DNA from 2 places in the Bacillus sp. JJ664 genome. Region 2 is predicted to be linked to the other one. Evidence: a T-box and tRNA genes for the amino acid it is inferred to sense, from the RefSeq annotation. Region 2 holds a T-box; the other holds one or more tRNA genes.
What was found. A T-box is a leader RNA that pairs with one kind of tRNA and senses whether it is charged. The one in region 2 lies ahead of metG (methionine--tRNA ligase), so its partner is inferred to be a tRNA-Met.
Positions count from the first base shown of each region.

Region 1: it encodes a tRNA-Met, which carries the amino acid that the T-box ahead of metG (methionine--tRNA ligase) is inferred to sense. The anticodon was not compared.

Region 1 covers NZ_JBALMS010000061.1:13,388-24,468, forward strand. Annotated here, with positions in the region: gene tilS (tRNA lysidine(34) synthetase TilS) at 1-1,281, opposite strand, end outside; gene prkT (serine/threonine protein kinase PrkT) at 1,354-2,364, opposite strand; gene V7056_RS11180 (VWA domain-containing protein) at 2,327-3,064, opposite strand; gene spoIIE (stage II sporulation protein E) at 3,143-5,617, opposite strand; tRNA gene V7056_RS11190 (tRNA-Glu) at 6,023-6,094, opposite strand; tRNA gene V7056_RS11195 (tRNA-Met) at 6,105-6,181, opposite strand; gene V7056_RS11200 (S1 domain-containing RNA-binding protein) at 6,371-6,841, opposite strand; gene V7056_RS11205 (FtsB family cell division protein) at 6,926-7,303, opposite strand; gene yabQ (spore cortex biosynthesis protein YabQ) at 7,304-7,915, opposite strand; gene yabP (sporulation protein YabP) at 7,912-8,220, opposite strand; gene V7056_RS11220 (RNA-binding S4 domain-containing protein) at 8,308-8,577, opposite strand; gene yabN (bifunctional methyltransferase/pyrophosphohydrolase YabN) at 8,601-10,055, opposite strand; gene V7056_RS11230 (putative polysaccharide biosynthesis protein) at 10,074-11,081, opposite strand, start outside.
Region 2 covers NZ_JBALMS010000156.1:7,184-18,165, reverse strand. Annotated here, with positions in the region: gene V7056_RS18805 (amino acid deaminase/aldolase) at 1-38, shown strand, start outside; gene V7056_RS18800 (D-arabinono-1,4-lactone oxidase) at 26-1,396, shown strand; T-box leader at 1,521-1,793, shown strand; gene metG (methionine--tRNA ligase) at 1,858-3,495, shown strand; gene V7056_RS18790 (alpha-keto acid decarboxylase family protein) at 3,663-5,381, shown strand; gene V7056_RS18785 (DinB family protein) at 5,715-6,182, shown strand; gene V7056_RS18780 (SAV0927 family protein) at 6,462-6,752, shown strand; gene V7056_RS18775 (proline iminopeptidase-family hydrolase) at 7,123-8,007, shown strand; gene V7056_RS18770 (VOC family protein) at 8,099-8,521, shown strand; gene V7056_RS18765 (flotillin family protein) at 8,769-10,253, shown strand; gene V7056_RS18760 (hypothetical protein) at 10,384-10,982, shown strand, end outside.

The DNA of each region.
Region 1 (11,081 bases), on a different contig from region 2:
ACTATCGGTAACAATCGGCCATTCATTGCGTAATGATAGTTTCATTTTTTCATCAATAAATATATCTTTTATCTTTTTTGACCCATTCATACCCTTTAATGACATTCGGTCACCATTCTTTCTATTTCGAACGATGAGCGGAAAAGATACATCCTTAACTGAGCAAATAAACATATCATTTTTTGTGTCATGATATTCGCTTATATATTCAATTTTAAACGTAAAACCGTTTGGCGTTTCATAGATACCTGGCTCTTCAATTGAAATAGTATAATATTTCACATTCACATCCGTGAACGCAAATGAACATTCATCATAAGAGCGTGTGACGATTAAACCTTCAGGTAAATGCTGTTCCCAGGCAGTTTTTCCGTTCGTCAACAAAGTCAGAATTGAATTTATATGACCTTGAGTCAAGCCATTAGGGATATGTAGGTAAACATATTCTAATATTAGTTGAATACATCTTCTTTGTAAAGATATAGGCATTTTTAATAACAGTTCTACATCAATAGTAACTGCTTGTTTTTGTTTATTTTTTATAACTGTATTCAAAGCTTCTACAGATAATTCCATTAAATAGTGCTCATCTTCAAGAAGTTGTCTGCTAAACGTTTGAAATCGTTTATGGGCTATTGGGTTCTCCTCAAAAATAAATGGAAGTACTTGATGTCTAAAGCGGTTTCTCGTATAAACATTTTTAGCGTTGCTTGGGTCTTGGCGAGGAGTTATTTGATGTTCTTGACAATAAGAAATTAAATCGTGTTTTCTAAGCTCTAGAAAAGGACGTATAATCTCTCCTGTACTAAATGGACGCCTTTCTCTTATTCCAGCATAACCTACTGTTGAGCTCCCCCTAACAAGTCTCATCAATATCGTTTCAATCTGATCTTCACCATGATGACCGAGCGCTAAATAATTTGCATGATATTTCGTCATGATTTTATCAAAAAATTGATATCGACATTCTCTTGCAGCTTGCTGAGAACTTAAACCAGTTTCTTCTATAAATTGATTAACATTTAGCCTTTCGCCTTCAAATACAACATTGTTTAGGAGACACCATTTTCTTACATATTCTAAATCGTCTAATGACTCCTGTCCCCTAAACATATGATCAACATGTGCAACGACTAATGAAAAATCATACTCTTCTCTTACTGACAAAAGTGCATGAGCCAATGCCATTGAATCTGGTCCGCCAGATACCCCAATGACAATACTACTTTTTGATGGGATTTTATTTTGTTTGATAAAATCCTTCAATTGATTTATAACCATTTATCCCTACTCCTAATGAAAAGCAAAATTATATATATATATGTTATCATTACTACACTTGGAGTACTATGATTAAAGCTGATAATAAAAATACAAGGCATAAGCTAAACCTAATAGTAAAACAATTGTTGAGGTTTCAAACCAATGGCTTCTTTTTTTCTTTTGCATCACTTTAACATGAGTCCTAGTAGCTGATTGACCGGATCTAGTTACATTGGGAGTATTTGGTGTTTTAGATACTTTATTCATTTGATGATTTCTTTTCGTGATTTTCTGTTCATGCATTAATAAATCCTGCTTCATTTGGTCAGCACTCGTATATTTACCTTCTAATCCCTTTAATAAAAATTCTTTATAAGGTTTTAGTGATGGTGTTTGATAAATGAATTGCTCAATTTGTTTAATACCTTGTCCATTTTTCAAAAATTGCTTTTTAGAATGTAAATGAATAAAAATCATCGATACAGAAAATAAATCATAGGAGACCTCTGCTTTCCTAGAGCCTAATCCCCAATACCCTCGATCGAAAAACTCCGTAAATTCTTTTACTGCACGTCCCATTTGGGTTACGCCACCAAAATCAATCCACTGAATTTTATATGGCTCTTTAGTGACTAGCAAATTGTCGGTTTTTAAATCTCCAAAAATATATCCCTTATCATGAAGTTTCGATAATAAAGATAGTAGTTGGATAATAAATATGCTACTCCATTCCATTCCATTTCGTTCAATGAATTGAGGTAAGCTAACCCCGTTAACATATTCCATCACATAAAAATAATAGCTTTCTTTCGTATATGGATCTATATAGTCATCCACATCTATAAAAGAAGGCCCGAGGAATGAACCCTGGACCCTTGTAATTTTTTTAAGTACATTAACTTCATTCGTTATATTTGTAGAATCCTTACTCAACTTTAGTGCAATTTCACCGTTTTTAGATAAAGCCAGATATACGGTACCATTTGCTCCGTTTCCTAATAGACTCTTAATTTTATATTGATTTTTATTCCATTTACCAGTAATTAGAGTTCCTGCCGCTAAATTAATCTGCCCATTCGATTGATTGTTCATCATCACCATCGTATTTACCCCTACTATAGCTTTGGTCATTAAAATAATTTAGAGCTTCTCGTAAAGCTGGACCAGTCGGTGTTAGACCACCCATTGTTAACTTCGGAAAAATAGTATTTAACTTTTCCAACTTAGGCGTCCAGTCGAGTATTTTATCAACATCATTATGTTTCCCTGGAAATATAAATAATGAAAATGCATTCTCACCAGTTCGTGAATTTAAGCTAATTTGTAGATCAAATAATGATTCTTTTACAGTTTCTAATTTATCTTTCATACTAGCACTTGTATCTACTAAAATAATAACTTCTAAACTAACAGTTTCTCCAATATCTTCAACTACCTCATATACTTCTTCACGCTTTGATGGAGGAAGCGATTCAATTGAATTACTTGAACCTAATATTTGTTTTAATTCCTTATTAACAAAACCTTGAATAGTCTGCGTCATTGCTTTTCTTGTAACCATTTGAACTGTTTGAGAGAGTTGCTTAGTATAAACAATTTGACTTATCCCTCCACCAGCAATGGCAATATCTTCTATTTCTTTTAAACCATCCCCACTTTTAGATTGTTCATCTAAAATACCGATAACGTTTACTGTAATGCCATATTCTTTTGCTAAGCTAGCTACCGCTAATGGATCTTCTCCGTGATTTGAATAGCCATCCGTAATTAATAAGATTTGTTTTAACTTTCCCTTATACATACTTAATCCCCTCCGCATAAAAGTTGTTACCATTTTGTCCAAATATGGGAGGGGATAAACCTTATTTAATTTTATTTACTATGCCATTGCACTATATGATGCAATAGACGACCACTTTGGCATATTTCGTTTAACAACTGCAACTACTACAGTCATATCATCATTAATATCGCCAGTATTTGATCGAATAACCTCCTCTAGTAATAACTCAGCTACTGCCTGAGGATCATCCGTTTCTAATTCGCTTACTTTGCGTTTCATCCACATTTCATAGTTTTCTACATGTCTAGGTCCTTCAAAAATCCCATCGCTCATCATGATTAATAAATCACCAGCTTTTAATTGCTCGCTAACAACTTCTACATCAAAGTCATCGATAATTCCAATTGGAAGATTACTTCCTTCTATTTTGATAACTTGTGTACCTCGCTTAACGAAGCTCGGTGATGAGCCAATTTTTAAGAATTTTGCTGATGCATCATGTAAATCGACCATCGCTAAATCTAATGTAGCAAATACCTCCTCGGTTGTACGTAAGGATAATATTGAGTTAATTGATTTAATCGCAACAGTTTCTTCAATGCCAGAGTTTAATATTTTTTGTAATAGCTTTAACGTTTCATTGCTTTCAATATGAGCACGTTCGCCATTACCCATTCCATCACTGATTGCAATCGCATGTTTTCCTGCTCCTACATCCATGATTTTAAAAGCATCTCCGGAAATGAATCCTCCACCTTTTGCAGCAGTAGCTACTCCCGTTTCAATGACATAGGCTTTGTCAGATCCAAATGTAACTAAGTAATGTCCACTATTCGGAATCGCAGCCGATTCTTCTTTTAACACGACAATCGTCTCTTTTAAAATATCTGATAAAATTGGCGCAATTAATTTTTGACATTCACCATACTCATTCTCAAAAGGTATAAGAATATCAATATCTATATTCCCTTGCTCTAAATTGTAAATTTCAACTTGGCTTACGTCGATTCCAAAGTTTAGTAATGCTTGAAGAATTTGATCCTCTTGCAACTGATGGTTCTCTTTTTCACGTTGAATTTCTTGTGCAAAATCAACCATTACTTTTGAAACGCCTTTTAATTGTTCTGCTACTAATCTTCTACTTTCTTGGACTTGCTTTTTTAGTCGTTGATTAGCTCGGAAATAAAACACTTCTTGCTTCATCAAGTCTGCCATCTTTGATGAACGCTGACAATACTTTTCCCACTCCCTCATAAATTGACCATTTTTAATGAGCTTGTCATTTTCAACAAGATCCATCATATTTGCCATGTATTGATATGTTCGATCACCATTATTTGACCAACAATGGTCTTTCTTTAAACAACTATTACAACATTTATTTGAAATGCTGCATACAAACAACTCTTCATCCGTTAATTCATCTTCAATTTTGGAAAATTGACTTGGTTGAGAAAAACTTGCTGATAATGCCTCGAATACATTCGAAAACTGGTTGATACGATTAGCAGTTAAATCACGTATCTTTCGAAGATATTGTTGTTGATCTGTAGAATGTTCTTCTGTACCTGGCACTAACTTCGCTAATTGTTTTAACAAAATTGTAGGCGTTAAAATAAACAACAAAATCGCTATAACTGATTCTATGATTGAAAAGATGATATCTGATTGCTTTTCAGCATAGAAACTAATTAAGCAAGTACCAATTAGTAGTCCCGCTGCTGCGCCTAGACGTTTGCCTTCTTTTAACAATCCTCCTAATAATCCAGAAAATGCTAACAAGCTCATTTGATATAAACTTGAAACACTTGCAAGGCTTAAAATTAATCCAGTTACAACACCAACAGTACATCCAACTGTTCCACCTGCAACAAACGCAAAAACCAAAACGATATATCTTGTAACGATATGTTGAATCGAAAGGTCTTGAATATACCAGTCAGTTGTCCCCGTCACAACTGAAGCCAATAAAATTACCAGACATACAATTTCCTCAACACCTAAAAGTTGTTTTCTTTTTGGTATGGCAAGTAAAGGTACACTTTGGAAAAATATCATCGTTAAGATAAAGCTTAGTCCAGCTTCAACTGATGCCATTAAGACATCATACATCAATACTTCTTGCTGAAAAGCATATGAAATTAGTAAGTGACTTAGAAATACTGATAAAAATACTTGAAATGGGACAAGTCCCACATAATGACGTTTAATTCTTGAAAAGAAAATATTGAGGATAAAGAATAAGATGACTGTAGAAAACGCATAGCTAGCTGTTTCAAGCGAGACAGTTGCTGCTCCTGCCATTAATGCGATAAAGGCTACACCTGTGCGCTCGCGTTTCATCATATATACAGAGGCAAAAAACGGTAAAACAAAAGGGAGAATATTTGATAAGATTAACGCACGTCCTAATAGAAAACCAGTTATAAAGATTAATAGTCCCCAATCAAAAAGTGCTTTTTCTAACTTAGGCTTTATCGACTTAGAGGACTGCCGAAAAATAGATTGAAATCCGTTCATAGGGATCAAGCTTGGCGAAGTATTAGAAGATCCTCTTTGTAATTTAGACATATTCCCACCCCATCCGATTTAGTTTATGTCCATATTTTAACTTGTCCCATTGCAAGAATATGTCAAAATGACAAAGGATAATAAAAGTTTCCTTCGACGGAAAAAGCTTTAACCTACAACTGTTTTACAAATTATGAGAAAACTTAGCATCAGAATTACTCTAATCAAGTAAAAGAAGCGCATTTCATAAATAATATGTCTATAAAAAAATAGAATAGGAATTAAAATATAAGGATATATGGATGTGAATATCTGGTGATGTGAATGACTAAATAAATTTCACTGGCAGCTCAAATCACTTAATCCATTACTAGAGTGATTTTCCAACACAGCGAGTTACACTTAATAAATAATAAAAAAACGTCTAGCCCCTATTAGAGACTAGACGTTTTTTTCTAGAAGATATGACCCGTACGGGATTCGAACCCGTGTTACCGCCGTGAAAGGGCGGTGTCTTAACCGCTTGACCAACGGGCCGTAAAATATATGGTAGCGGCGGAGGGAGTCGAACCCACGACCTCACGGGTATGAACCGTACGCTCTAGCCAGCTGAGCTACACCGCCATATTATTTAAACGACAAGATTTATAATAGCATGGGTAAATATACCCGTCAATATATTTTTTCATAGATTACATGTTTTTTAACTTTCAATTCATCCCTTATGTCAACCGACTCCTTACATACAAAAAACGCACTCAATGACTGAGTGCGTGTTCTATATAATCATTTATGTCCTGACAAGGTAGCAAATTAACCTCGACGAGCTCCACGACCACCGCGCTTAGATTCTGTGTTGCGTTTTAAAGAAGCTAGGCGATCTTCACTGTCTTTTAAAAATTTACTCATTTTTTGATCAAATGTTTCTTTAACTGGACGTTGATCTGAACGATTTTGGTTTTTACCACGGTTTCCACCGCCACCGCCACCATATGCAGGTCTACTTGTGCGAGGTCTTTGCTCACGCTCTCCCTCTTTTACTGGTGGACGTTCTTTTGCTTTTTTAATTGAAAGTCCAATTTTGCCGTCCTTTTCAACATTGATAACTTTTACTTCGACTTCATCGCCAACTTTTAAATGTTCATTAATATCTTTAACATAGTTGTCAGCTACTTCACTAATGTGAACAAGTCCAGTTACTCCTTCTGGTAACTCTACGAAAGCACCAAAATTTGTTATTCCTGTAACTTTCCCACTTACTTTGCTGCCTACCTCAATTGACATAAAAAAAATGCTCCTCCTTAAGTTGTTTAACTGGATTTACTATATTATATAAAATAATAAAATCAAGTGTCAATGAAACGATAATTACTTAATATTGGGAAAGATGATTTCTCCCTCTTTTGAAAAAAATAAATTTTTTCGAGCCATTTCAATAATAAACTCATCATCACTCAATTGGTTGATTAAATGATTAGAGTCCTCGATCTCACTTTTTGTATCTTTTAACTCTACCGAAGCTTGTTGTAACTGATTCATTTTTGAAGAATAAAGCAGCTGTTGTGATTCAAAATGCGATTGTAATAATAAACATATAGGTATAGCAAACATAAAGAAACATGAAACACGCATGAAAAACTTCTTTATACTCCTTTTATTAGGAATATCGAATTGCTCCTCAACTAAAACAATTTTCTGTTTAACATAATCTTGTCTAGTTACATCCAACTTCCTAGCATGCTCCACTTATTTCTTCCTCCTATCTAAAAGGTTCTTTGCTTTTTTAATAGTAGTAAGGAAGATATTCTTTGATTTTTCTAAAATCCCTTTAAATCGCCCTAAATAGTTTTTGACTTGTTTTGGCACAAAAAACCAACATACTCTGACGAAAAACATTAAAATTGATAGGACAACGTTGTAAAGTAAATGGATTAGTCGAATAAGGATACCATAAATAAATAAAAGAATGACAATCACAAGCTGAATCAGCCACTTAATTGGTATGACAATCAATGCATTAATAATCTTCACGATTATACGGTACAATCTAATCACAAGTTGGATCGTAAACTCTAGAATTTTTTTATAAATCGATTTTAGTAAACTTTGATAAGCAGCAAATCCACATAATAATGCTAAAAGTAGATAAAAACGCAATGCTCCCTCGTTCACCAGATACAACGCATAAAAAACTAGTAATGACTGAAAGATCCAAAACAAAATATCCGTACCAAAAACAAGATATTTATTACTTCTACCTCGATATAAAAAACGATGGTATGTATCTAGCGCCATACCAAGGTAAGCACCCATACCGACCATCGCCACCATAGAGTAAAACTGAACGTTTAAGCTCATTTAAATAGCTTGCTAAAGATTCCTTTAGCTTTCCCCGAGTTATATTCATCGATATAACATAATTCGTTTATTTTTCCTTTTATTGCCACGTGCCCTTTTTCTACATCGAGGTTTTTCATTTGTAGGTTATGGCCTTTAATATGCAGAAAACCTAAGGTTGTTTCTAGTAAAAACTCTTCGCTATCGAAGCTTTCTACTTGTTTTACACCAGTAATTTCTAAATATCTTCTACTCTTTAACGATAAATCCTGTTCAATTAACTGGTTTGTATTTTTCGCATTCAACTCATACGGATTATTATTCATAACGTCCCTCCATATACGTAAACATACTTGTATGAATGTAAATTCAATACAGCTTTATTTGTACAAGTATATGAAGGGACAACTATTTTAGAACAAGCTATCAGTTAGTTTTTCTTCACTGATAATTGAATACATCGCATCAGCTTCTTCTTTGCGGACTGTTTCTTTTAATAAATTAATTTTTGCCGTAACAATTTTTTGTCCAAAGCGAATCTTCAACTCATCGCCAACTTTTACTTCTGTAGAAGCTTTTGCAACCGTACCATTTATTGTAATTCTTCCTTGATCAGCTACTTCTTTTGCAAGTGTACGTCGCTTAATAATTCTCGATACTTTTAAAAATTTATCAAGTCTCATTTTTCTCTCTCCTTATTCTCAAGTTACTCTAGCTCTTTTGCTTCATTCCAGAATTCATCCATTTCCTCAAGAGACACATCTGAAAATGTTTTATTTATTTCATTCAGCTTTGATTCGATAAACTGAAAACGTTTTGTGAATTTCATATTGGTTTTTAAAATTGCTTGCTCAGGATTTACATCAATAAATCTTGCTAAATTAACGATGCTAAATAGTAAGTCGCCTAATTCAGACTCTATTTTTGACTGCTCATTCAGCTCAATTGCTGCAAGTACCTCGGCTAGCTCTTCTTTGATCTTATCTACAACTGGCGGTAACTCTTTCCAATCAAAGCCTACTTTTGCAGCCTTGCTTTGTAGCTTTTCTGCCTTTAGTAAACCCGATAATTCTTTTGGTATACCAGATAAAATCGTTGTAACAGTGTCGCCTTTTTCAGCTTGCTTTAATTCCTGCCAATTTTTTAACACTTCTTCTTCATCTTCTACATTCACATCTGCAAATACATGTGGATGACGGTAAATTAGCTTCCTTACTAATCCTTTAATAACATCTTGGATTGAGAAATAACCTTCATCTTCTCCAATTTGAGCATGTAGCATCACTTGAAGCAATACATCCCCAAGCTCTTCTATGATGTGATCATCATCCTCCTCATCAATTGCTTCAAGTAATTCGTACGCCTCTTCTAATAAATATTTCTTTAAAGATTCATGTGTCTGCTTTTGATCCCAAGGACACCCTTCAGGGCCCCTTAATGTTGCAATTACAGAACGAAGTGTTTCAAATTGATGATATAAATCTGCTTCATGCTTTACTGGTGGTACATACACACTCGTTAAGTTATTGATTGAAGTATCACGATCTAATTCGAATAGAGGCACTGTTCTAATTTGCTCAGATTCACTACCTGCTGCAGTCACAATCGTTATTTCATAATCATCAGGTAATTGCTCCATTAATTTTAATTTCGCATGTGAAGCGGTCATTTGGTCATAAACCTGGCAAATAATTAAATGCTGTCTAAATGTTATGTATTCTTGCTCTAAATCAGTGGCATCAACGAATTGAAAGCCTTCTATCGGATCAATTTTCAAGCTAGTAAACATCGCATCTAAAAAACTTTGTCCACCTTTAATATCTATTTCTACTTTTCCTTGATTAGCTAATTCAATTAACAATTGAACTGTTTTCTCTGCTACAAGTGGGTGCCCTGGCACTGCATATGTAATTTGTTTCTCCTTAGATTCTGTCACTAAAGAGTTCACAATTTCTTGATATACTTCCTCAAATTGATCATGCTTTTCATATACAGCGTCATAAGACTGATATGTAAGTCCCTCTGCCTCTAATTCTTGAATAACAGGATGGTCTTTTGTTCGTAAAAATAGATTTTCAGTCTTTTGTAGTATTTTATAAATCCCTAATGGCAGCTGATTTAAATCACCTGCACCTAGGCCTAAAACTGTAATCTTGTTCATTTTGCTCCTCCTGTTCTTTTAAGAGAGCCATTTTTGTAATTTTTTACTTTTTATTAACGAGCTCAGCTCTTCAACAGTAAATAGTTTTATTTTGATTAAGATGATTGTAAAAACAATAGCTCCAACGCCTGCCGATGTTAAAGCTTCAACTAACATACGTAAACGAAGCGGATTGATAAATAATGAATACTTCTCATAAATATATTCATATCCAAGAACACTGCAATACATAATCACCAGGGAAATTAATAGCTTTAAAATAAACATTAATCCAAAGAATTTTACTTTTGAGAGTTTATAAATATAAGCTAAATTTAAGATTGTCACAATGATTAATGCAACAACAGTTGAATATGCCGCTCCTTTAGAACCGATTTGCTCCATTAAAATAACATTTCCAATGAATTTTACACATCCACCTGCGAATACATTTAATGCCGGAATCAAACTTTTCCCAAGACCTTGTGCTATAGATGAAGTTGTAATTGAGATACCTGCAAAAAAGATGGAAACACATAAAATCGACAGTACATCTGTACCTAAATCATTTCGATAAAGCATAATATTTGTCGGATGAATGATGGAAACTAGCCCAACAGTTGCAGCGGCTCCAACTACAATACTTACTCTAATTGCCGCTGAAATTCGGTTATTAATTGAAGAATGTTCTTTTCTAACTAACTCCCTTGATAAATACGGTATTAAAGCTAACGAAAATGACGAAGCAATTACGGCTCCAAGTTGAATTAACGGAAATCCTCGATCATAAATACCTTTAACTAACTTAGCTCCTTCCACATGATATCCATATTGCACTAAAAGTGGATAAAAGGAGATTGAATCGATAAATTGTATAAATACGAGTACTAAGCTACTTAAGCTAAGTAGGATTCCTTGATATAAGATTGTTTTCAGTTCAAAACGATATTTCTTTACTAAACTGAAAGATGGAATCGTTAAACCGGAACCTTTAAAAGAAACCCAGTAAAAGAAGTATAATATTGCAGCGATGCTTCCCAATATTGA
Region 2 (10,982 bases):
TAACTACTTATCGAGGGGATGGACTATGTTTTCTTTAAAAGAAAATCAAAAAAATTGGCAAAACTGGTCTGGTATTGTTAAAAGTAAACCGTCACATATTGCTTATCCAACAAGTGTTGAAGATGTTGTTTCAATAGTAAAACGTTGTAATGAAGAAGGTCGTAAGATTCGTGTTGTCGGATCGGGACATTCATTTACACCTGTTGTACATACAAACGATGTACTTGTTTCACTGGACCTTCTAGCAGGAGTTGAAAAAGTTGATCAAGCGACGAAAACAGTCGGTGTTTGGGCAGGAACGAAATTAAGCGATCTAAGCGCGGCTCTTCACGAACAAGGATGGGCACAAGAAAATCTTGGTGATATTGATAAACAATCGATTGCTGGTGCAATTAGTACAGGAACACATGGAACAGGAAGTAAGCTTGGAAGTATTTCCACTCAAGCAGTGGAAATACAAATTGTGACTGCTTTTGGTGATGTATTAATATGTAATGAAGAGAGTCACCCAGATTTATTTAAAGCGTTGCAAGTATCACTTGGGATGCTTGGAATTATCGTGAAAGTAACATTGCGCGTCATTCCAGCTACAGTCCTTACATACGAAAGTAAACGTTTATCATTAGATGAATGCTTTAACCAGTTAGCGGAGTTTAGAGATCATTACCGCAACTTTGAATTTTACTGGTTTCCACATACAAATACAATTCAAGCTAAATTAATGAATGAAGCAAAGAAACAACTACCTAGTAATCGATTTTGGCGTGATTTTAATCAATTGGTTATGGAAAATGTATTATTTGGCGCTCTTTCGCGGGTATGTCGTATGATTCCAAGTTTGAGTAAATCAATCAGTCGATTATCAGCCAAATTTGTTGATACGGGTAAAGATGTTGGTTATACTCATCAATTATTTACAACAACTCGTCTCGTTCGTTTTAATGAAATGGAATATAGTGTTCCAGCTGAATTAATGGAAACTGTTGTACGTGAAATCCATCAGCTTGTCGAGAATAACAACTATCAAGTTCATTTCCCTATTGAATGTCGTTATGTGAAGGGTGACGACATTTGGCTTAGTCCAGCAAACGGACGCGACTCAGCTTATATTGCTGTCCATATGTATAAAGGGATGGAGCATGAACAATATTTTGCAGATGTAGAAGAAATTTTTCACCGGTACAATGGACGACCACATTGGGGAAAACTACATACACTTCAGGCAGATCATGTATGTGCACTATATCCGAAAATAGAAGACTTTAAAAAGTTACGTCATCAACTTGATCCAAATGGGATGTTCTTAAACGACCATTTAAAAAAGTTGTTTGTAGGGGAGTTACAAACGGATAGGAACGAAGGGCATTATGGACAGAGATATTCCAAAAATGGTTAAAATGGGGCCGAAATTTAAATATCGGTAAAAATGACAAATTTATATGTAAAATATTTTAATTATATAAAATTTTTAGACATTGATTTTTGAAAAAATATTGAATATACTATTGGTAATTAATATAATACAGGCAATGAAGAGAAAAAGTAAAATGTAGTTGTTTTGTACAGAGAGCTTCGGTAGCTGAAAAGAAGCAAAAACAAACATTTGAACAATGGTCTCTGAGCTTCGTACTGAACATACTTTTGTATTAGTAGGCTACGACGAGTTTTGACACTCGTTATCAACGTCACAGTATAAGAGTAGCAATTATAACTCCGTACTTGTAAAGGTAAATGGTGTGAATCATTTACAAAATAAGGTGGTACCACGTGGAAATTCAAACCTCGTCCTTAACTATTACAGTTAAGGGTGAGGTTTTTTTGTTTTTAAAATCAAATAAATATTAAGGAGGTTTTAATATGAGTATTTTTATTGGAGGTGCTTGGGCTTATGCTAATGGCTCATTACATCTTGGTCATATTTCTAGTTTGTTACCTGGAGATATTCTAGCAAGATATTACCGTATAAAAGGAGAAAAGGTTTTGTATGTATCAGGTAGTGATTGTAATGGTACACCTATTACAATCAGAGCAAAACAAGAAGGTCTTTCTCCTAAAGAAATAGCAGATCGTTATCACCATGAATTTTTAGAGTGCTTTTCAAAATTAGGATTCTCATACGATATCTATACAAGAACTGATACAGAACATCATCATGAAATTGTTCAACAATTATTTCTAGAACTACTTGAAAAGGGATTTATTTACAAAAAAGAAATTGAACAAACATATTGTGAATATGATCAACAATTTTTACCTGATCGATATGTAGAAGGCATATGTCCTAATTGTGGGGCAAAGGCACGTGGAGATCAGTGTGATTACTGTTCAGCAGTACTGGAACCGCTTGAATTGCTTGAAAGAAAGTGTAAAATTTGTAGCAATCCTCCGGTAACACGGCTTACAGAGCATTTTTACTTCGCATTAAGCACTCTCCAAACGGTATTGGAAAACTATACTCAAGAAGCAGAAACTAGGAATCTTTGGAGGGAGAATGCCATTTCACTTACTAAGCGATATTTAAAGGAAGGTTTGCAGAATCGAGCAGTTTCAAGAGATCTACCTATTGGTGTAAGTGTTCCAGTGGCTGGATATGAAGATAAAAAAATCTATGTTTGGATTGAGGCGGTCTCTGGATATTACACAGCGAGTAAATTATGGGGAAAAGAAACAAAAAATGACGATTCAACATTTTGGAATTCTTCCGTAACATCTTATTACGTTCACGGAAAAGATAATATACCGTTTCATTCAATAATATGGCCAGGTATTCTTTCTAGTCTTGGGATAGAGTCATTACCAACACATATTGTTTCTAACGAGTATTTGACTTTAGAGAAGAAGAAGCTATCCACGAGTAAAAATTGGGCTGTTTGGGTTCCAGATCTTTTAGAAAGATACAGTCCAGATTCAATACGCTATTTCTTAACAATCAACGCTCCTGAGAGTCGAGATGCGGATTTTTCTTGGAAAGAGTTTATTTATAGTCATAATGGTGAATTATTAGGTGCTTATGGAAACTTTGTAAATCGGACATTGAAATTTGTTCAAAAATCATTTAACAATATGATTCCTGATAAAGTCATTTCATCTACTATTCAAGACAAGGTTAATCTTTTGTACTATGAAGTAGGTCATTGCATTGAAACTACTACTTTCAAACTAGCATTGGAAAAAATTTTCGAATTAATTAGATTCTCAAATAAATACTTTGATGAACAACAGCCTTGGAAACAGATAAAGGAAGATTCTGAGTCTTGTAAAAAATCTTTAGCAAATTGTATCTATTTAATTGCCAATTTAGCACAAATTCTAACTCCGTTCCTTCCTTTTTCAAGTAGGAAAGTTCATGACATGATTAACACTACAACAGTAACTGAATGGAGCCCATTTCTAGTTACATCCCAATATTTATCTGATGTTGAACCCTTATTTGAACGAATAGATACAATTAGGATATTAGAAGAGTTTGAGAGATTAACTAAGCAATCCGAATGATCATTACTTTCGAAGAGTTCCTTAAAAAGGAACTCTTCTTTTTTGTCGTTAGAAAGTAGTTCAATCATTCATTAAACATCGTATAGCCTACTCCGTGATAGGGTACGATTAAAAAGGATACTAATAATCTGTACAATTCCATAAATTGGATAAGGAGTTAGTGTGAAATGGATAAGATGAACGGTACGGTCAATTCTGACTCTCATAATGGTATGACCAAAAAAACAGTTGGTCAGTATTTGTTTGATTGCTTGAAGCTTACGGGCATTACAGAAATTTTCGGCGTTGCAGGAGACTATAATTTTACATTGCTTGATACTTTGGAGAGATATAATGGAATCAAATTTATTGAAGGACGGAACGAACTTAATTCTGGTTATGCTTCAGATGGCTACGCAAGAATCAAAGGGATTTCTGCACTCATAACAACCTTTGGGGTTGGAGAGCTAAGCGCCTGTAATCCAATTGCGGGAGCCTTCAGTGAGAATGTTCCAATCATTCACATTGTTGGTTCCCCTCCAGAAAAAGTCCAAAAAGAGCACAAGCTCATGCACCATACATTAATGGATGGGAATTTTGATCTTTTTCGTAAGATGTATGAACAGATAACAGCCTATAGTGCGGTACTAACGCCAGAAAATGCAATGATTGAGATTCCTGCTGCCATTCGAATTGCTAAAGAAAAAAAACAACCAGTATACCTCATAGTAGCAGATGATTTAGTAGCCAAGCCGATTATGGTCCGGGAAGTGCCAGTACCACAGCAAAGAACCTCAAACAAGCAAACTCTTCAAGCTGCGACGGATCAGGTCCGTCAGTTATTAGAGCGTTCTAAAAATCCAGTCATACTGGTTGATGTCAAAACAATGCGTTTTGGTCTTCAAAATGCAGTTCTACAGTTGGCAGATGCAATGAATGTTCCTGTTGCGTCAATGCTGTTCGGAAAAGGGGCGTTTGATGAAACCCATCCGAATTATATTGGTATGTACTTAAGCTCTTTCGGATCTACTGAAGTGCAAGATATTGTAGAAAATGCAGATTGTATCATTGCGATAGGATTGGTATTGGCGGACACCAACACCGCGAATTTTAAAGCAAAACTGAATTCATTAAAGACTGTCGAGGTTCAACCGGACTTTGTAAAAGTCGGTGAGGCGATGTATCCAAATGTACTGGCTGCAGATATGCTAAATGCAGTAAAAAATATAGGATACAAAAATCAAGAATTTCAAAGTAAAGTGACCTTCCCTTATAATCAGAGCAAAACAAAAACCGATGAACCTCTTAAGGCAGCTGGCTATTATCCGATTTTTCAACATATGTTGAAAAAAGATGACATCCTTGTCGTCGAGACCGGTACGTTCTACAATGGCATGGCGGAGGTAAAACTACCGAGTAATGTTACATTTATTGGACAAGGTGGTTGGGGATCCATCGGCTATGCAACCCCATCGACTTTTGGTGCCAGTATCGCAGCACCAGATCGGCGCGTACTACTGTTTACAGGCGATGGCTCACTTCAATTAACTGCGCAAGAGATCAGCACTATGCTTTATTACGGGATGAATCCCATCATCTTCGTCTTAAACAATAACGGTTATACTATCGAAAAATATTTAAACGTGAAAACAAAAAATCAAGAATACAACAAAATTCCTCAGTGGTCTTACACAAAACTGGCTGAAGTCTTTGGGGGGAATGCTTTTACTGCTATTGTCCGGACAAATGGGGAGCTTCAACAAGCAATCAACCAAGCAGATAAAGAACGTGGCGAAAGACTTTGTATTATTGAAATGATAGTCGAAGATCCAATGGACGCTCCTGAAAATATGAAAAGGATGCGAAATTATAAGCTGAAACAAGAAATTCAAAGTAATCAAAAATAATAATGCTTGTGTAATCAATTAATTGAATCGGTAAAAAGTTGGAATCATTTAAATTTAATGATTCCAACTTTTTATGTTTGTTCATCTAAGTGTGTCTTTATATTGGACATTGTAAACTTCAAAAGTCACTTTAGAGGGAATATCATGCACGGAAGAGAATTAACATATTATGGTAATTAAAGTCTTTTTTATAGGGGATATATTTTATCATTTTGTTTGCTTTAAATTTGTTCATGCTTTTTAAATGAATAACTTCATTTAAAGTAAAGGTTCAGTAAGACACTTAATCATGTTAGTTATGGAAAACGATAAAAAAATTAGGAGTTGAGGTACATGGAGCAATTTTTATTCAATCAGTTAGCTTTTGTAAGAAATCAAACTTTGAATCTACTAGAAGGAGTTTCAGAAGAAATGGCTGATAGAGTTCCTGAGGGATTCCGAAATACAATTCGTTGGAATGTTGGGCATATATATGTTGTAGTAGAAAGATTTGCGTTTCAATATTTAGGACTTCAACAAAATTTACCAGAAGGTTTCAAGGAACAATTTGAATACGGTACATCACCTTTAAATTCTCACAAATATCGAGTACCTACTCTATCAGAGCTAGAAGAACTACTGAAAACACAACAAGTTCGGATTCAAGAAACACTTTCTGACCGACTTGACGAAAAAATAATGCCACCGTATACCACTTCTGCAGGAATGACTTTGGAGACACCAAAACAGTTTCTAACGTTCAATTTATACCACGAAGGAATGCATTTGAGCATTATTAAACTATATAAAAAACTGATATAAAGTTGATTACGACAAAGTATATAAGTATCTCCAACGAAGGATATTTTAAAGGTTGAAAATTCGCTTCTGAGATGTTGAAATATGGAATTGTGAAGTGAAATTATGAACTATAAATTAGAGGACATGTAAAAAAACAGAGAAAAATAAAGGGAAATCGACCCATCATATTTAATTTAATTATAAAGGCAGATTGTTTAGAATTTCTTTTTTCTTGAAATCACTTAACCTTTCAATTGTAGGTAGCTCAAACTAGCAAAATAAAAAAAAGGAGTGGTAAGGATGAATTTTCACATTTTATCGGAAGAGAAAGAAACTCAAAATATACATTATTACTGCATCGCTACTGATAGCCATCGCTACGACTTTGCGATAATCTTTTCAGGTCATTTTCTAGGGAAAGCAATGGTTATTTCAATTCAAAGTGAACGCATGATTTTAATTTGTAGGGAAGATATAAAACATCCCGAACATTGGGTACAAAAACTTGGTATTATGACAGAAGACATCCCAGTTCTTGAACAATTTTTTCATGGCATCTTAGATCAACAGATGTTTACCGACCAATATTAATTTGATTGAGCCTCCGTAGTATTTAGAGGCTCTTTGTTTTTAATTAACTAAAGTAAAATTTAACTTAAATGGATTTTAGAGAATATATAAAAGAATGCGAAAAACCAGTCAAAGAAAATGTCGCCGATTGGTGTGAACATTTATATTTTGAGTGTGATCGTTTAGATATAATAGGTTTAGACTTTCACAATAGTAATACATATAATAAGTTAAAAGAATTAGCAGAATCCATAGAGTAAACACTATAAAAATAACTTGTTCAACTAACCCATGAGATAGTTTAATAAAGTTATGACTTACTTTTACATAATTCAACAGTTTTAATACAATTTAAACAATCATACTTAAAAGGAAAGAAGGAGAGAAATAGATGAGTATAAGTGAAGGTTTTATTGATGTAACAGGTGGGAAGGTATGGTATCAGATACATGATACAAATACAAATTCTACTCCTGTAATTGTTTTACATGGCGGGCCTGGTTCTTCACACTATTCAATGCAGGGCTTACAAAAACTAGCAGAACATCGTACGGTTATTTTTTATGATCAGTTAGGATGTGGAAAGTCTGACCGTCCAACAGATACTTCTTTATGGAATATTGATCGGTTTGTTGAAGAATTAGGGAAAATTCGTGAAGCACTTTCTCTTGATGAATTTCATATTTTAGGTCACTCGTGGGGGACAACACTTGCTGCAGCATATTATTTATCAAAACCAGACGGTGTGAAGAGTATCATCTTTTCAAGCCCTTGTTTGAGTGCTCCACTATGGGCCGAGGATCAAGATAAAAATCGAAAGCTGCTGCCTCTTGATGTTCAACAAACTTTAAAAAATTGTGAAGAAAATGGAACAACAGATTCTGAAGAGTACAAGAATGCCACAGCTGTATTTAATAAGCATTTCGTGTTTAGACAAGAACCGAATCCGGAATTTATAAAAAATGGTGCACATTTAAGAAATAGGGAAATTTACAATATTATGTGGGGCCCTTCTGAGTTTCACGTGACCGGTAACTTAAAGCATTTTGACTGTACTTCGAATTTAAAGGATATTCATGTCCCAACGATGTACACATGTGGGCGTTTTGATGAAGCAACTCCTGAATCAACTAAATATTTCAGCTCTCTTACACCGAATGGAAAATTCCACGTTTTTGAGCAGAGTGCACATATGCCATACATCGAAGAACCAGAAGAGTATTTACGAGTAATTGGAAGCTTTTTGAATGATATTGACTTATACAATCAAAAATAAACATCATTTACATTCATATAATCCTTATTTCGAATAAATAAGCATTTGTTATGAAACAGAAGTAGCAATAAACTAGTTAGGAGCAATTAAAATGATTCAATCGATCGTTCATATAGCCCTAGTTGTAAAAGATTATGACGACGCTATAGATTTTTATACAAACAAATTAAACTTTCATTTAATAGAAGATACATACCAACCTGAACAAGATAAAAGATGGGTAGTAATATCACCTCCGGGTTCAAATGGTACGACTATATTACTCGCAAAAGCATCTAAACCTGAACAAGAATCATTTATCGGAAATCAATCAGGTGGAAGAGTGTTTCTTTTTTTAGGTACAGATGATTTTTGGAGAGATTATAACGAAATGACTTCAAGAGGGATCGAATTTGTTAGAGAGCCTAAATCCCAAGATTACGGCACTGTAGCAGTATTTAAGGATTTATACGGAAATTTGTGGGATTTAATACAGTTCACAGAAAATCATCCTTTAGCAAAAAGGATTAATTAAGATTTACATATTCTATTTTTTCTACTAAAGCATATGTTATTTAACAAACGTATAACATAATTGAAATTCAAAAGCTGCCTATTAAGCAGCTTTTTTATATTTGTAAATGTCACTTACATCAAATCGAATCTATAAATCCATATTTTTTCTTCTAACACATCCGTTTTTTGAACAAGGAATCGCATCATTTATGTCGAACATTAGAATAAATGTAATATTTTGGAAATTTTAGGAGGAGGAAGTGGCAATGTTAAGCTTTTTAGGAGGACTTTTGTTTTTAATTCCATTGCTGATTGTAGCGGCAATTGTTGGTGTAGGCTATTTTTTTTGGATCAGGTATCGTTACAGAACAGCAAAGTCAAATCAAGCATTAATTATTACAGGTCCGAAATTAGGTGATCCAGAGAAAGAAACAAATATCTTTACAGACCAAGAAGGTCGATCGATGAAAATTATTAGAGGTGGTGGGTACCGTTTAAGACGTTTCCAAACATCAACCCCTGTAAACCTTACTTCTTTTCAATTAAAGCTATCAACGCCTAGAGTATATACAAATGGTGGTGTTCCAATTGTTGCTGATGCAGTCGCAATGGTTAAGGTAGCGGATACTTTAAATGGTATTGCAAACTATGCAGAACAATTTTTAGGTAAGAAACAAGAAGAAATTGAAGCAGAAATTATTGAGGTTCTTGGAAGTAATCTTCGTGCGATTCTTTCTAAAATGACGGTCGAAGATATTAATAGTAACCGTGAAAAATTTAATCAAGATGTATCTGAAGTTGCACAAAAGCAGCTTGATTTAATGGGGTTTAAAATTACATCATTAGGTCTAACAGATTTACGTGACGCAGATGAGGAGAATGGATACTTAGAAAACTTAGGTAGACCACGAATTGCTGAAGTTCGTAAACTGGCAGAAATCGCTGAGGCAAATAGTGAGCGTGAAACTCGTATACATAAAGCACAAACTGATCAAGAGGCGAAAGAAGAAGAATACAAACGTCAAATTGCTATCGCAGAATCAAAAAAGGAAAAAGATATAAAAGATGCAGCCTTCATGGAAGAAACGGAGCGTGCTCGTGCAAAATCAGAACAGTCTTATGAGCTTGAAAAAGCCAAACTAGCAAAAGAAGTAAAAGAAGAAGAATTATCACTTAAATTCCTAGAACGTGAACGTGCAGTTAGGCTAGAAGAAGAGGAAAGTAAAGTACGTAAAACAAAAGCAGATGCTGAATACTATGAAACTACTCGAAAAGCTGAAGCTGAGGCACGTAAAGCTGAAATTGATGGGGAAGCAAAAGCCAAGATTCGTAAAGCAGAAGGTACTGCTGAAGCAGATGTTATTCGTGAACGTGGTAAAGCAGAAGCGGAAGCACGTAAGTTATTAGCTGAGGCGATGGAAAAACATGGTGATGTCATTATCACAGAAAAGTTAATTGAAATGTTACCTATTTTTGCAGAAAAAATTGCTCAACCACTTAACAATATTGAATCAGTTAAGATTATTGATTCAGGTAATGGTCAGGGGATTCCATCTTTTGGAAAGAGTATTACAAAAACAATGGTTGAAATGCAAGAACCATTAAAAGAAATGACAGGTATTGATGTAGCAGAATTGATTAAGTCATATGCATCGAGGACAAATGGTTATATAAATCAAGGTGCTGTCACTGTTTTACCTGAAAAAACTTTAGAAAATATTAACTCTAATAGTACGAATTCAATCGAATAATGACTATTAAAAGATTTTCGTAGAGTAGCCAATAGCTACTCTTTTTTTAACTGTTATATAAAGTCTAGGCTTGAGTCACTAACTTACTCATTGCAATAAATATAGCTTATTTATTTAGATGGAGGTTAAAATGGCATTTATTTTTTATTTAGTTATATTTCTTGGGATTTTCTTATTTTTAGTTTGGAAAAAGAAAAAGTTCGATACAGAATCTTATTTCCATTTAAAAATAATTGGATACTTTGTGTTAGGATCATTTTCCATAAGTTTCAATCAACTCACAATACCAATTGGATTTTTAGGATTTCTGTTTTTTTTTAGACCAAAGTTAAATGCACATGCCAAACGAATGTCTACTTACTTGGGTGTTATTGCATTAATACTTAACCATTGGATTTTACCATATTCCATTAATAAATGGGAAAGTCGACCAATTATCATCGAACATAAACTTGCTTCAGTGTATACAATTAACCTTCAAGATGAATATAAATTGATTAAGAAAGAACTAAAATTAAAAAATACTAGTTTGATGCTAGAAGATTACGAAGTGAACTATGTGAAGAATGGTAGAATAACAGACTTAAGATGGCAACTAATAGAACAAAATGGAAATGGCTTTAATCTCTATCATATTCAATATGATTCTAGAAAGAATAGGTATCAAGTTATTAAGAGTCCACTAGATACATGGCTCCAATACTCCCGCTTAGTTGATGCTGACCGTTT